2 regions of the Paenibacillus sp. FSL K6-2393 genome follow, and region 2 is predicted to be linked to the other one. Evidence: riboswitches for the same ligand, from Rfam matches in the RefSeq annotation. Region 2 holds a riboswitch; the other holds the start of a gene.

Region 1 (7,711 bases), 480 kb from region 2:
AATCCGCACAATTCCATAGAGAAAACGAACATTAATATTGGCGTAATCATCACTTTTATGTTTACTGAATGTAAAATGTACATGAACATTTGAGATGAGGACTGCGGCAATCAGCAATGCGAACAACAAACCGATTCCTCCAAGCCAAATCCACACAGGCCTTACCTCCAAGCCCTCAATTCTTTTCTCGTCTAGTATGACACTCTGAATAGGAAAAAATTCACGTCTGACCTAAAAATCCCATTTCATATTTATTTAGAAACTATTCTATCCACCATTTTTCTAAAACAATGCACAAAAAAACCGACTCCACTGATGGGTGTCGGTTAGTATGAGCTTGCAAATTAGAGTGAAGAATCCGTACTATCATCTTCGCTGTCGATATGACTTAGATCATCCGCCGGATCAGCACTTTCCGGTTCCAGTTGTTGCAGATCCAGTTTGTTGAATAACAGTTGTGTCTCTTCCTCCAGGTTTTCCGAATCTTCGAACAAGCCTGGTTCCGGAAGGTCTTTAATTGAAGCCAGTCCGAAATAATCCAGAAATGACTTGGTCGTTCCGTACAGAATTGGTCGTCCGATCGCCTCGGCTCGTCCCACTTCAATAATCAAATCCTTATTCACAAGCGTATGAATGGCCCGCTCCGATTTTACACCGCGGATTTCCTCAATCTCTACCCGTGTAATCGGCTGACGATACGCCACAATGGCCAGCGTCTCCAGAGCCGCCTGGGATAAGGACGTGCGTGCGGGAGAGTATGCCAGTTTCTCGAAATATACAGCGTGGTCAGGCAAGGTTCCCAACTGAACTACACCAGCGATCTTGAGAATCTGTACACCTCGTCCCTGCTGTGAGAATTCATGAATCATCTCCTCAATCGCGTCCGTTACAAGCTCCACTCGCTGGTCGACGATCTCGGCGATTTGTTTGATACTCAGACCTTCTTCTCCGGACAAAAACAGCAGGCCTTCAATAATCGATTTCAATTTCGGAAAATCCATGATTCTTTGTTTCCCCTCTCCACTCCATAACGATATCCTCAAACATCCGTTCCTGATAACAGACAATCTGCTTCATCTTCATCAGTTCCAGCACCGCCAGAAAAGTGACAACAATCTCATGGCGATAGATATGCTCGTCCATCAACTTGGAGAATAACAGTCTTCCTCCCGGCCCCATACTTTCCAAAGCGCCGATGACATCCCGTATCCGGTCCTTAACCGAAATCTCATCCCGTTTGATTCGGGTTACAGTTGTGCGCTTCTCAGCCTTACGTAGCGCCTTCTGAAAGGCTGCAATCAGGTCAGAGGTGTGTAAACCCTCAACCGGGTTCGATTGGGCTTCTACGGGCATATAGGGGCGCAGATCCTCGGGCTCTTTGGAAAATATAAGACTACGTTCCCACTCCCGTTCATGAAGATGACGCGCAATTCCCTTGTACTTGCGATATTCTATCAGACGTGCAATCAGCTCTGCACGTGGATCATAATCTTCTTCTTCCATAAAATCATAATCCTCGAAGTCCTCAATGACCGGTGGTTTGGGCAATAAAAGTTTGCTCTTGATCGACAGCAATGTTGCTGCCATGACCAGAAATTCACTCGTAATATCCAGTTCCAGTTCCTGCATCGAATGCAGATACGCCATGTATTGATCGGTAATATCGCTGATGGGAATATCCTGGATATGAATTTCAGCCTTATCAATCAGATGAAGCAGCAGATCCAAAGGCCCTTCAAAAGTCTCCAGTTTGTATGTAACTACCGTCACTAGACGAATCCTCCCGCCAGAAAAATACAAAACCCTGCTAAGCCGTCCGAATCCGGTTTCCCGTGTTCGTCTGCGCAAAGCAGGGCACTACTATTAAATAAGCACTATTTTAGCTGTTTCGTCAAGTTTGCCATCTCAATTGCCGCCGTAGCTGCATCCCAACCTTTGTTACCCGCCTTGGTTCCGGCACGTTCAATCGCTTGTTCAATATTTTCTGTTGTAACCAGTCCAAAGATCGTAGGCACGCCAGTTTTCAGGTTAATTGCTGCTACCCCTTTAGCCATCTCGTTGCACACATAATCGTAATGCGTAGTGGATCCACGAATGACAGTTCCCAAGGTAATCACCGCATCATACTTGCCGCTCTCCGCCATTTTCTGCGCAATCAAAGGGATTTCGAACGCACCTGGAACCCAGGCTACATCCACTTCATCATCCTGCACGCCGTGACGTTTGAATGCATCAAGCGCTGCGCTAAGCAATTTACTGGTGATAAATTCGTTGAAACGTCCAACAACAACTCCATACCTGGATCCTTCTGATACTAAATGTCCTTCAAAAAATTGTGGCATTCAAGTCATCTCCCTAACGGTATAATGTAATGTAAGTAACGGAAATCCCTAAGTAATCACTTCCATAAATTACATGGTGAACATTGTTCATCTAAAACGCATTTACTCTTCGTTCTGCTCAATATCATCAAACTTGAGCATATGCCCCAGCTTGGCTTGCTTTGTATGAAGATACACTGTATTGTCCTCGTTCTCTTCCATCTGGATCGCAACACGCTCTACAACTTCAAGTCCATATCCTTCAAGGCCTTTAATTTTACGAGGATTGTTAGTTAGCAGTCTGATCTGACGAACCCCAAGGTCTTTCAAAATTTGGGCGCCAATCCCGTAATCACGCAAGTCGGCAGCAAAGCCCAGCTTCAGGTTTGCATCCACAGTATCCAGACCTTCCTCTTGCAGCTTGTAGGCTTTGAGTTTGTTGATTAGCCCAATGCCCCGACCTTCCTGTCTCATATAGAGCAGAACGCCATTGCCTTCCTCGTTAATCTGTTTAAGTGCCGCATCAAACTGAGGACCACAGTCACAACGATGGGAATGGAATACATCGCCAGTCAAACATTCAGAGTGCACACGCACAAGTACGGGTTTGGAACCATCTATTTCGCCTTTAACCAGCGCCACATGCTCCTTGTTGTCCACAGCATTTGTATAAGCCACCGCTTGAAACTCGCCAAAGTCCGTTGGCATACGTACAGCCACTTCACGTTGAACCAGCTGCTCTTTTTCGTTACGGTAACGAATCATGTCCTGAATACTGATCAGCTTCAGATCATGTTTGCGGGCAATCTCCTGCAGGTCCGGAAGTCTGGCCATTGTGCCATCTTCCTTAATCACTTCACAGATCACACCTGCGGGATATGAACCACACATAATGGCCAAATCTACCGCCGCTTCTGTATGCCCAGCACGACGAAGTACACCGCCATCTTTTGCAATCAGCGGGAACATGTGACCAGGTTTACGGAAGTCCCCAGCTTTCGCTTCAGGATCGATCAGACCTTTCACGGTAATAGAGCGTTCATGTGCCGAAATACCTGTTGTCGTATCTTTGTGATCCACAGAGACGGTGAAGGCTGTTCCATGGAAATCCGTATTTTGTTGAACCATCGGTTTCAGGTTAAGTTCGTCCGCACGTTGTTGTGTAATCGGAACACAGACCAGACCTCTACCTTCAGTAATCATGAAATTAATGACTTCAGGTGTCGCCTTTTCGGCCAAAGCGATAAAATCGCCTTCATTCTCCCTATCTTCATCATCCACAACAATGACGGGTTTACCACGCATGAGATCGTATATGGCTTCTTCTATTGTGTCCAGAATGGATTGTTCTGACATGGGTCCACCTCCAGTTAATTTCTGTTCTCTATTTATGCAAATCCGTGATTGGAGAGAAAATCTTCACTGATACTGCGCGGCTTGCCAGCACCCGTCTCCCGATGTCCTCTCCCATACTGGAGCAGATGATCCACATATTTGCCCAAAATATCGCATTCGATATTAATGGTATCCCCTGTCTTTTTCACATTTAGTACAGTTTCACCAATGGTATGCGGGATAATGGAAACCGTGAATGCGGTATCCGACGTATGGACAACGGTCAAGCTAATGCCATCCAGTGTAACCGATCCTTTGGGGATCAGATATTTGAACAACTGGTGATCATCAGGCTTGATCTCAAACACAATTGCATTCTGATCACGTGTTATACTGCCAATCACTCCAGTACCATCGACATGGCCCTGAACAATATGTCCGCCAAAACGACCGCCGGATTGCATGGCCCGCTCCAGATTAACTTTACTGCCTGATTGCAGCTGACTGAGATTGGTATGGCGATAGGTTTCAGGCATTACATCGGCGGTAAAACCTCCACCTTCCAGCGTTGTCGCAGTTAGGCATACGCCGTTCACTGCTACACTATCGCCAATCTTCAGATCGTCCATGATGGCGGAAGCTCCGATATTCAGGACCATCGCTTCGCCTTTCCGACCAATACGCCGGATCTGACCGACTTCTTCCACCAAACCGGTAAACATGCTGCCGCCTCCCTTGTTCAATTTATAAAGAACCTAACTTGTTTCTTTAAAATTCATTTATTTATTCAGGCCACACCGGAATACCGCCAATGCTGATATTATCTCCAACTTGTTCAATCTCCAACTGATTCAATTGAATTGCCTGATTCATACGTTCCACACCCTCGAAGCGGAAGCTTCCAGGTGTATCATAACCGCCTACAATCTTCGGAGCGATAAACATGAGCAGTCGATCAACCAACCGTGCCTCCAGCATGGCCCCATTCAAGGTGCCTCCACCTTCAAGCAAAATTGAACCAATCTCACGCTCACCCAACTTGCTAAGTCCGTTTAACAGATCCACACGTGGTCCAGGACCACAGCGTATAATTTCGACGCCATAGGCTTCCAAACGTTCAGCAGCTTCAGGACTGGCTTCGTCTGTGGTCAGCACCCATGTTGGAGCAAGACCATCCTTAACCATTTTGGCACCTACGGGAAGACGTAACTTGGAATCCACCACAATGCGCACTGGACTAATGCCTTCCACTTGCAAACGGGTTGTAAGTTCCGGATTATCGGCAATCACTGTGTCGACGCCAACCATAATTCCCTGGTGACGATGACGAAGGGCATGCACAATCTCACGAGCGGGCTCGTTAGAGATCCACTTGCTGTCTCCGCTGCGAGTAGCAATTTTGCCATCCAAAGTAGTAGCCGTCTTCAGTGTCACAAAAGGTAGACCCGTTGTAATAAATTTAATGAATTTTTCATTCATGCGTCTTCCACGCTCACGCAGTACGCCAACTTCAACTTCAATGCCTTGTTGACGAAGCATGCTGATGCCTCTGCCGGATACTTGCGGATTTGGATCTTCACAACATACGACAACACGTTTCACCTTTTCATGAATCAGGCGTTCACTACAAGGTGGCGTCTTGCCATAATGACTACAAGGCTCAAGTGTAACGTATACCGTACTTCCTTCTGCATCATTGCCTGCCATGTTAAGTGCATGCACCTCTGCATGACCGGTTCCACGTTTCAGATGGCTTCCTAGGCCTACAATACGACCCTCTTTCACAACTACACATCCAACGACCGGATTAATCCCCGTCTGTCCCTGTGCTCGTTCCGCCATATCCAATGCCAGTGCCATATAAAATTCATCATTGATCATTTCCAAATCCGTTCACCCCGCGGTTTAAAGTCTTGTTTATTAAAAAATCCCCGTCGAACAATCAGTTCGATGGGGATGATGAGAGACAAATGTCACCAGCAGGAGTGAAATGGATACAGCACGCCAACACTTTGCCCAAAACTTCATTTCGGGCAAGTGAAAATAGACACATACCTTAATGAACATCAATTACAGGTAAAGAGCTTTTATAGTGTGGCATATGTATGGAACTGTCCGGCGTAACCGGATTTTCCCTGCACAGTGCAAGACATTACCAATCTAGACTGTACAGCAATACTCCTGCTGAATGCAAACCTGTTAGGTCTGCACCTCTCCTTCTCCCATCCAGACTATACTGTCGGTTCTGGAATTACACCAGATCAGCCATCTGCCACAGGCAGACAGGTCACGGACTTTGCATCAAGTGCTGGACATGTGTCCTTACACTTCCTGCATCACCGCCGGTAGGGAATTGCACCCTGCCCTGAAGGATTGCTTTCGTTATTACTTGGATGTTAGCACTTTAATGCCAAAAAATCAATTGTTTTTTGTTCCTTTTTGTCACATACTAACTTTTAATAAGCTAAGAAACAACAAAAAACCGCTTCCTCCAAGGAGGTACGGTTTTTGTTTGGAGGCACATTTCACATCCATCGCAGCATTCTACATATCAGGAAAACACCAGCTCGCCATATGCTTTAATTCTTTGGCATTATGGAATGGAGTGCGATCAGGTTCTTGCAGGGGCGAAGTCGGAAGCGGGAACTCTCTTGCCACCCTTCTGACCCAACTTGTGGAATCAATCGCAATAGCCGAGCATTTCCAGCGTCCATTCGCTCTCGGTCGAAACGTTCCATGCAAATCTGCTTTTCCCGGCATCTCTGGAAAGACACCATCCAAATATTCAACGATGACACGCTTGTCTCTGACTTCATGACAGTATACTGTCACCCATACACCTTCCCGGACCCGAACAGCATACACATCTCCAGACTGTACCTCCCCGGTACCTGCATCAGGAGATGCCTTTGGTACTTTTCCGCGAACACTTCTCTTCTTCTCCAATGCTCCTAAGATCGTGTCCTTTACAGCTGGACTCTCATCAGGCTTATCCGCAAGAGATATATTATTCAGATCAAAATCATGAAATATCTTGTTCAGGTTGTTCTCATTGATTCCTACAGATGAGTCCCACCACGCCAGAGGCGCCTGTACCTCAACCCGAACATTGGGGCGTGCGTCACGTTGCATGTAAGTGGTGAATTCCGTGATCATTCCAGGATGTTCCGGCGTATCCAATATGCCAATCAGAGCTAACGTCTCAAGCAAATCACGGTAGGCATATTCCTTCTGTGTAGGCAAAAGACGTTCCTTCTTGAGCGCTACTGCTGCCTTGCTGTAGCGTGTTTTGGGAGGTAATTCGCGCAGCACCGTTAACACCGCACGGAATGTCCAACGGTCGTAATCATTGGGTATTGGAAGCTCCTGCGCTGCCGCCAACTCTCGAAGTGCCAGCACATATCCAAAAGGATCACCGTCCAACGGGGTTCCATTGGTCATGCGCCAATACCATTGCAGCGTCGTGTCGGTTGCTTGATTTACACTTAATCCGCAGATCTTGCAAGTGTTCGAGGATGGATATGGCGTATGTTCATGACTTGGCATACTGCTCGCAATAAGCTTGCCTGTAAGCAATGACCGCCAGAGCATAGGTGCTGACCACATCGATGCGACAAAAGCCTGTGCTGCATCATTCAGCGTCCATTGATTCGCAACTTTTTTCAGCTCAGTAATCGTTTCATCATGTTGGGGACGTACAAATCGATTCGGTTCATGCCCCGCTGCCTCAAGCGCTTCTCGATCCTTTACGGATAGACTATCCGGAACGACATGGCGCGATGCCTGCAGTTCTTCATCCCACAACGTGCGCTCACTATAAATTTGTTTTAACAAGCTTAGCTGAGTAACCGTATCCAAGGTTTTATTCATCCTTTCTAATCATCGATTTCAAGTATGTAAAAAAACAAAAAAAGTGCTTCTATAAAAGAAGCACTTCATGTTTGGATCCAGTTAAGGTGAAGGTATTAAGCTTCTACAACTTCAACAGTTTCCATTTTGTCTTTACCTTCTAAAGCGTCTACGAACTCCATACCTTTAGTTACTTTACCAAATAC
Region 2 (7,711 bases):
CCCCAATCTTAGGCGCAGGAAAAGCATTAACAGGTGTGACGTAGAAGTCATAACGCTCAAATAAGGTGGACATCTGAGCTGCAGCTACATCCCATTCAGCTAAGCTATGTACAAATTCCGCAGCGGACACCTTTTTGCCTGCTTCAGCCAGAACCCAGGATTCAATCTCCATATCATCGGAGGTCAGAGCCCGGCCCATGGACCGTTCCATGGAAGAGATCATCGCGGCCATCTCACCACTGTTCATCATGTAATAGTTCTCCATCAACCGAACTCCATTGACTGGACTCAGTTTTTCCTCAACATGATGACCTTGATCTTCCAACCAGCGAACGAGCTTGTATACAGACTCTTTGGCTTCTGCGCAGACAGGTGTACCCACGGGCGAATCCGTTGTGTATGCAATTTTCAGTTTGCGTTGATGTGGATAGCTCATATCTGCCAAGTAACTGCCTGGAAAGAGTGGAGCATGGAACGCAGCTTCGGGCTGAATGACTTGTAACGTATCAAGCAATGCAGCACTGTCCCGAACCGAGCGAGAGAGGGCAAAATCAATCGATGCGCCTTGCCATTGACGACCAACTCCCGGTCCTACAGGTGTGCGCCCGCGTGTTGGCTTCAATCCAAACAATCCGCTAAAGGAAGCCGGGATACGAATCGAACCACCTCCGTCACTGGCTCCAGCGAGAGGAACAATACCCGAAGCTACAGCCGCGGCAGCTCCACCGCTTGAACCACCTGGAGTGTGATTTATATTCCATGGATTGCGAGTTGGACCATGGAGGCGGGGCTCTGTGATATTTTTCAAGCCAAATTCAGGCGTATTGGTATGTCCTATGAAGATAAAGCCTGCATCACGGAGTCGAGTGACAAAATTGGAATTGCGTAATGCACGATGCTCGCTGAACAAACGTGAGCCTGAAGTCAGAAATTCGCCTTCCAAGGATTGCGAGATATCTTTCAGGAGCAGGGGAACACCGGCAAAAGGTTGTTCTCCAGGGCGAACCAAACCGGCTTCCTCACGTGCGCGATTTTCATATGTACGAATAACCGCATTAAGTTGCGGATTCACTTCTTCAAGGCGTGCAAACGCCGCTTCCAGCATTTCAACCGGGGATACCTCCCGGGATCGGATCAGTTCAGCCAAACCTACGGCGTCGTAGGAGGTATATGAGAATGAAGACATCATGATCGTTCCTCTCTGAATATAATTATCTGTTTATTCCATATGTCATCGTACCACCGGATTGGATAAAAGACAAAACATAGAAGAGACTTAGCGCGATGATTTTGATATTCGGTATGAGAGGAGAGAATAGAGGGGCATTTGCGATATAGAAATAAAGCACAGGGTTAATAGCTCATATTGCAAATTGAGAAAATGATCGAGTAATATCGAGTAAATTGAGTAATGGAAATAAAAAACCACTGCTCATCTAATTTGATGTGCAATGGTTTTATTTTATATTTGACTATTTGTTTATATGTGAACCTCAGATATATCTACTTAATCTGTACGCAGCTTCGGTGCAGCATCGGCCGCAGTTGATGATCTTTCCTGCTGTCTGGAAATGGCGAAGAGGGCCACCCAGATCAGGATAAAACCAAGCAGCTGCTCCCATGTAATCAGTGTACGGAAAGCAATCCAGTTCACCAACACACCCGCCATCGGGAAGCTAAGTTCCGCGAGTGTTGCAACAGATGCTTTGGTTGACGACAGACCTTTGTAATACAACAGAAGACTTAGCAAACCTGGTAACAATGCCTGACCGAGAATATTGAGGATGACAGCAGTCTGTTCACCCGTTCCGGACGGAAATGTCCATGCCGCACCTTCGTTCCACGTCATAAAAATCAGGAGCGGGAGAGCAACGACAAAGCGAAGGGAGGTGACCGTTTCATAACGCGCCTGTCCCAGCATCAATCGGCCCATAACGGTTGAACCTCCCCATAAGGCAGCAGCCCCAAGGGATAACAAGCTTCCAGCATGAATCCAGTTGTCCCAGTTACCTAATGGCAATGTGAAGCCAAATGTAAGCAGGTAGGTTCCTGCTAATGCAATGAAGAACAATCCACCGAAGCGACGAGGCAACGTTTCTTTCAGTAACAGTTTAGCCAGAACGATAGCGAAGAGTGGTTGCATTTTTTGCAATAAAAGCACCGTATTCGGATCGTTATGTGTTAGTGCCATGGTGAACAATACCGTTGCGAGTGCTGATCCTCCCCATGAAATAAAAATCACGGCAATCCAGTGGCGAGCGCGTAGGTTTTTCAGATCAGCCCGAAATTTCCACAGCACGGGTATGGCAATAAGACTGACGATGATGTGTTCCACCAGTACAATCTGCGTGGATGTCATCGTGTTTAGCAAAATAATGCGGAAGAGTGGGTCGACACCCCATAAGGCGGCGCCGAGAACTACAAGCCAGAATCCAGTATTACTTCGTTCCTTGCGGTAAACAGGTGATGCTGCTGATGTCTTTTCCATATTCAGGACTCCTTCGTCAGAACACGGAATCTTCAGTTGGCAAAATCGACAAAAGCCCCCGTTTTGGTATATACCAAATAAACGGGGGCTCATCCAAAGACATGCGTCAGGAAAGAGGCCTTCCCGAGAACGGCATGTCAATGTGTTGATCTTCTCTCATCCGGACTGTACCGTCGGCCTTGGATTCACACCAAGTCAGTCGCTAGATGTCCTTCGTTAAGAACTAATAGCGAGTCGCGGGCTGGTTCCGAAGAACATCACCGCCGGTTGGGAATTGCACCCTACCCCGAAGATCCTATTCAATTATATAGTGTGTTGAACAAGCTGTAACATTAATAAGTTCATCTTATTCCTGTAAGCGCTAGCAGTTCAAGCATTTTTTTTAGAAAACGATTTTCCAGCTTCCTTGCTGTCTGCGAAGGAGCACGATCTGACCTGCGTGATACGCATCATGGAGTACCCAGCGAGCTAGTTCGTGTGCCCATTTCTCTTCGGAGTCCATATATGCGGCTTCAAGATCTGACTCTTGTAGTGCAGCCAATTGATCTCGCAACTGCTGGGCTAATCGAGTTGTACCCTGTAGCAGTGTATTCCATCCAGCTGCATCCGTCGGATCTCCGGAATTCCCAAACGTGTATTCATTGGAGTCTACAGCAGGAAGGGTAGGCTCCTTACCTTGCATGCGACATAATAAGCGATGGTTGTAATAATACATATGGTTAACCAACTGCCAGATGCTTAATCCCCCTGAGGGTGGAATCCAGGCTGCTTGTTCTGCTGTAAGACCCTCCAAGGATTTCGACAAAGGTACAATCCAATTACATTGATCCCAAGTATCATCCTTTTGAATAAGTAACACATCTAGTGCTGTTGTTTTTGTCATTGCCTTTTCCTCCTTGCGTATAATTGTGATTTGTGATGTAACTAGCTAAAACTGATTAATGAGGTTACACTTAATATAACACATCAAAGATGAGTTGTAACCTTCTTTATTTACTTAGATGGTTACGATAAACGGAGGTATATATGGACAGGTTATGGACCGATTTTGTAAACAGCGATTATCACGACTGGCGTGGGGGAGATCGATCGGAGGACAGACTAGGGAAGGCGAGCTGGCAGCAAGATTTTCTGGAACGATGGCAACTTAACGCTTCTGTCCCTTCATCTCCAGAAGATGAGTTGTCGATGAGAAATTTCAGGAATGAATTGATGGATCTTGGAGCCCGCTTGTCTTCTGGAGAATCATTAACGGATATAGAAAAACAATGGTTGAATGGCGTTATGGAAGCAGGGCATGTGAGAAGAAAATTGACTACAATTGATCAGGGACTGAAACTCCAACTGGTAGCTGTAGAAACGGGTTGGCATCAGGTTATGGCTGAGGTAGCTGCTGATTTTGCTACGACTTTGGTAGCGGGAGAAGGCGGCAGGATTCGGATCTGTGATAATTCGGATTGTCGCTGGATGTTTTATGATGATACCCGAAGCAGAACACAGAAGTACTGTGATGATAAGATGTGTGGAAATCTGATGAAGGTCAGAAGATTTCGGGCGAAACGTAAATCCCAAAATTGATAAATACTAACAATAACTATATAATATATATATACTAGCGAAACAATAGTCAAAAGCAGTACGGATTCGTAAGCAGGATATGATCGTCTTTCAAACCAAATCAGATGGGAGATGTGTCTTGTGCGGACAAGTTATCTGTTGAAAAATGGCTGTGTGTTGTCGATGGATGCTCGAATTGGACAGTATAAGAGGGCGGACGTTCTGATTCAGGATTCACTGATCATGGCGATCCAGCCCGACCTGGATATTCCAGATGCGGAGATCATTGATGCTTCATCGATGATTATTATGCCTGGGCTGGTGGACACACATCGGCATGTGTGGGAATCACTGGTCAAAACAGCGGGAACCAACTGGTCCTTGCCAGTCTATTTGCAAAATCTCTATTATGGTGCGATGGGAAGCAAGCTCCGTCCAGAAGATAGTTATATTGCCAACTTACTCGGTTCCTTGGAAGCGCTTAATGCAGGAGTGACAACGGTGTTGGATTGGAGCATGCCGTATTCACCTGACCATACGGATGAACTGATTCGTGGACTTCAGGATGCTGGCATTCGGGCGGTATTTGCTCACGGAGTCCCTGGTGAGACGAACTACTGGAATCGGGATAGCCAACTCACGTATTCGAATAATGATGTGAGAAGAGTCAAAGAACGTTATTTTTCATCACGGGATCAATTACTTACCTATGGGCTTGCCATTCGTGGTCCAGAGTTCAGTCATTGGGATACAACCGTGAAGGAGATCGAACTTGCTCAAGAGCTGGATGTGATCTGTTCCATGCATGCCGGATTTGGCAGTTGGGGATCTGTGGATCGTTCGATTAGTCACTTGTACGAAGCGGGACTGTTAAGTCCACGAGTGAATATCGTTCATGGTAATACCATGGGCATGGATGAATACAAAATGCTGGCAGATAGCGGTGCTTCCTTGTCGGTCACACCTGAGGTTGAGATGATGATGGGTCATGGATATCCGGCCACCGGCTATTTTCTTGAACATGGGGGAACCCCTACACTTGGTGTAGATGTGGTGACTTCCACAGGCGGAGATATGTTCTCGCAGATGAAGTTTGCACTTCAAGCTGAACGATCCAGAGCCAACGAACAACTTTTGCAGCAGGGTGAGATGCCTGGTGAGTTGAACTTGCAGTCCAGCCAAGTACTGAGATTTGCAACTTCGGCTGGTGCCCAAGCATTGGGATTGGAGAAGAAGGTGGGTACGTTGACCCCAGGGAAGGAAGCAGATCTGATCATGATTCGTACCACCGATCTGAATCTGTTCCCCATCCATGATCCAATCGGCGCTGTCGTGCAATTTGCCAATCCATCCAATGTGGATACGGTCTTTGTGGCAGGTAGACTCGTGAAGCGAGAGGGTAAGCTGTTGCATGTTGATTTGGATGCGATTCGTCATATGGCGATGCAGAGCAAAGAGTATTTGTTATCCCAATACCGGATGTCAGATGCAGAGAGAATTGCTTTCTCGTGAACCCATAGTAAGAAAGAAAGGGCCGCATAATGATATGTGGCTCTTTTACATGCCTTCATATCGTCGAATTAGACAGGATAAGAGAGGAAGGGACAGCGGAAAAAGACGAAAAGAGCTCTCATTTTTTTAACTTCAGATAACAAGGGATATAAGGTGTTTTTCACGAAAATTAAGGCTCATAAAAACTGCGCATAATATAAATTATACGCAGTTTTGTTTTAAATCGATTTTCATATTTGTCCACGTGAAACAGTTCATGATAATTTTCGCGAAAAAAGAACAAAATAAGTGATCCTTAAAAATAAATTTAACCAAGCAACGCGATAACGTGTAGAATTCGATAGGTTTTTATAGGTGATCGATAAGATAGAACAAATGACTTTTTCATAGAACAGATGGGAAGCCATCCAATCGCTGCTACATCCATAGCACATATTGCACATTCAAGATTCATGACGAGAGGAACATGACTATGCGTGAGAACGAACAACGATCTTCATTATTTCGTAAAAAACCAATTGCCTCGGAGGGCGATAACAGCAGTGCATTGAAACGGGCGCTTGGTCCGTTGGACTTAACCACACTTGGCGTAGGAGCTATTATTGGTACCGGGATTTTTGTGCTGACCGGTGTAGCTGCCGCAACGTATGCTGGCCCTGGCCTTGTACTGTCATTTTTGCTGGCAGGTATCATATGTGCATTCGCGGCATTGTGTTACTCGGAATTTGCCTCAAGCATACCGGCATCGGGTAGTGCGTACACGTATAGTTATACGGCTTTTGGTGAAGTGATTGCCTGGATTCTGGGATGGGATTTGATATTGGAGTATGGATTCGCGAGTGCAGCGGTAGCCAGCGGATGGTCTGGATATTTCCAGACGTTATTGTCTGGATTTGGATTGGAGTTACCACATGCGCTGACGAGTGCGTTCAGCCCGGAAAAGGGAACCTATTTTGACATCACGGCTGCGGTCATTACGTTAATTATCACCTTCCTGCTTACTCGAGGGGTGAAGGAAGCCGCTCGTGCGAACGGCATCATGGTAGCGATTAAGATTATCGTGGTGTTGATCTTCATTGGTGTAGGTGTTTTCTATGTAGAGCCAACAAACTGGCAACCATTCTTGCCCTTTGGTATCTCAGGCGTAACTGCGGGAGCAGCAACCGTATTCTTTGCTTACATCGGATTTGATGCGGTCTCCACAGCAGCAGAAGAGGTCAAGCGGCCACAACGGGATTTGCCGATTGGAATTATTGCGTCACTGGCGATCTGTACTGTTCTCTACATTGTTGTATCGTTGATCCTCACAGGGATCGTGCCTTATAACATGTTGAATGTAAGTGATCCGGTTGCGTTTGCATTTGAATTTGTTCAATTGAAGGGATTGTCCTGGATTGTATCTCTTGGAGCGATTGCCGGCATTACGACCGTATTGCTGGTCATGATGTATGGTCAGACACGTTTGCTCTATTCCATGTCTCGTGACGGACTGCTGTCTCCGGTCTTTTCCAAGGTTAGTGGCAAGAGTCAGACACCAGCGGTAGGGACATGGGTTGCAGGCATTATCGTGGCTCTGTTCTCCGGGTTCATCTCGTTGGGACATTTGGCGGAGCTTACGAACATCGGAACGTTGTTTGCTTTTGCAGTTGTAAGTCTTGGCATTATTGTGTTGCGTAAAAATAACCCTGATCTCAAACGCGGCTTTCGCGTTCCACTTGTGCCACTGATTCCGATTCTGAGTGCCTTGGGTTGTGTATACTTAATGACACGCCTTGCAGCGCTGACATGGATTACGTTTTTTGCTTGGTTGATTATCGGATTGATTATCTACTTTGCGTATGGACGTCATTACAGTCATCTGAATCCGGCACGCCGGATCTCCAGTGCTTTCAGAGCGAAGGATAAATAGATTAGTTGAGAACGTCTTTAACCGAGAACATCTTCATTTTTCCTCATTTCGTATCGCTTAGGCGAAGCGGGATGGGGATTTTTTTATATAGAAAGATAAAGGAAGATAACAGCAGGGGAAGGTTGGAATTTTCTTCATATATGGGTAAGTAATTAGGGACGTGACGAACTTAATCACGGGGGCGGGGTTGCGGCTAAGCCAAATATGAAATATATTTGGGGATGTGACATGCCATCAGACATAAG

Evidence for each region. Region 2 has a riboswitch for FMN ahead of MHI14_RS13240 (DMT family transporter). Riboswitches for the same ligand answer to the same signal wherever they lie in the genome.
Region 1: another riboswitch for FMN. It lies ahead of ribD (bifunctional diaminohydroxyphosphoribosylaminopyrimidine deaminase/5-amino-6-(5-phosphoribosylamino)uracil reductase RibD); the one in region 2 lies ahead of MHI14_RS13240 (DMT family transporter).

What each region holds. Positions count from the first base shown of each region.
Region 1 is NZ_JBBOCU010000001.1:2,511,822-2,519,532, reverse strand. It holds gene MHI14_RS11135 (DUF2953 domain-containing protein) at 1-156, opposite strand, end outside; gene scpB (SMC-Scp complex subunit ScpB) at 345-1,001, opposite strand; gene MHI14_RS11125 (segregation and condensation protein A) at 970-1,770, opposite strand; gene ribH (6,7-dimethyl-8-ribityllumazine synthase) at 1,875-2,342, opposite strand; gene MHI14_RS11115 (bifunctional 3,4-dihydroxy-2-butanone-4-phosphate synthase/GTP cyclohydrolase II) at 2,445-3,677, opposite strand; gene ribE (riboflavin synthase) at 3,710-4,378, opposite strand; gene ribD (bifunctional diaminohydroxyphosphoribosylaminopyrimidine deaminase/5-amino-6-(5-phosphoribosylamino)uracil reductase RibD) at 4,440-5,543, opposite strand; FMN riboswitch at 5,867-6,033, opposite strand; gene MHI14_RS11100 (hypothetical protein) at 6,201-7,514, opposite strand; gene MHI14_RS11095 (peptidylprolyl isomerase) at 7,622-7,711, opposite strand, start outside.
Region 2 is NZ_JBBOCU010000001.1:2,989,365-2,997,075, forward strand. It holds gene MHI14_RS13235 (amidase) at 1-1,186, opposite strand, end outside; gene MHI14_RS13240 (DMT family transporter) at 1,508-2,488, opposite strand; FMN riboswitch at 2,633-2,786, opposite strand; gene MHI14_RS13245 (DinB family protein) at 2,871-3,371, opposite strand; gene MHI14_RS13250 (CGNR zinc finger domain-containing protein) at 3,515-4,066, shown strand; gene MHI14_RS13255 (amidohydrolase family protein) at 4,178-5,557, shown strand; gene MHI14_RS13260 (amino acid permease) at 6,030-7,466, shown strand.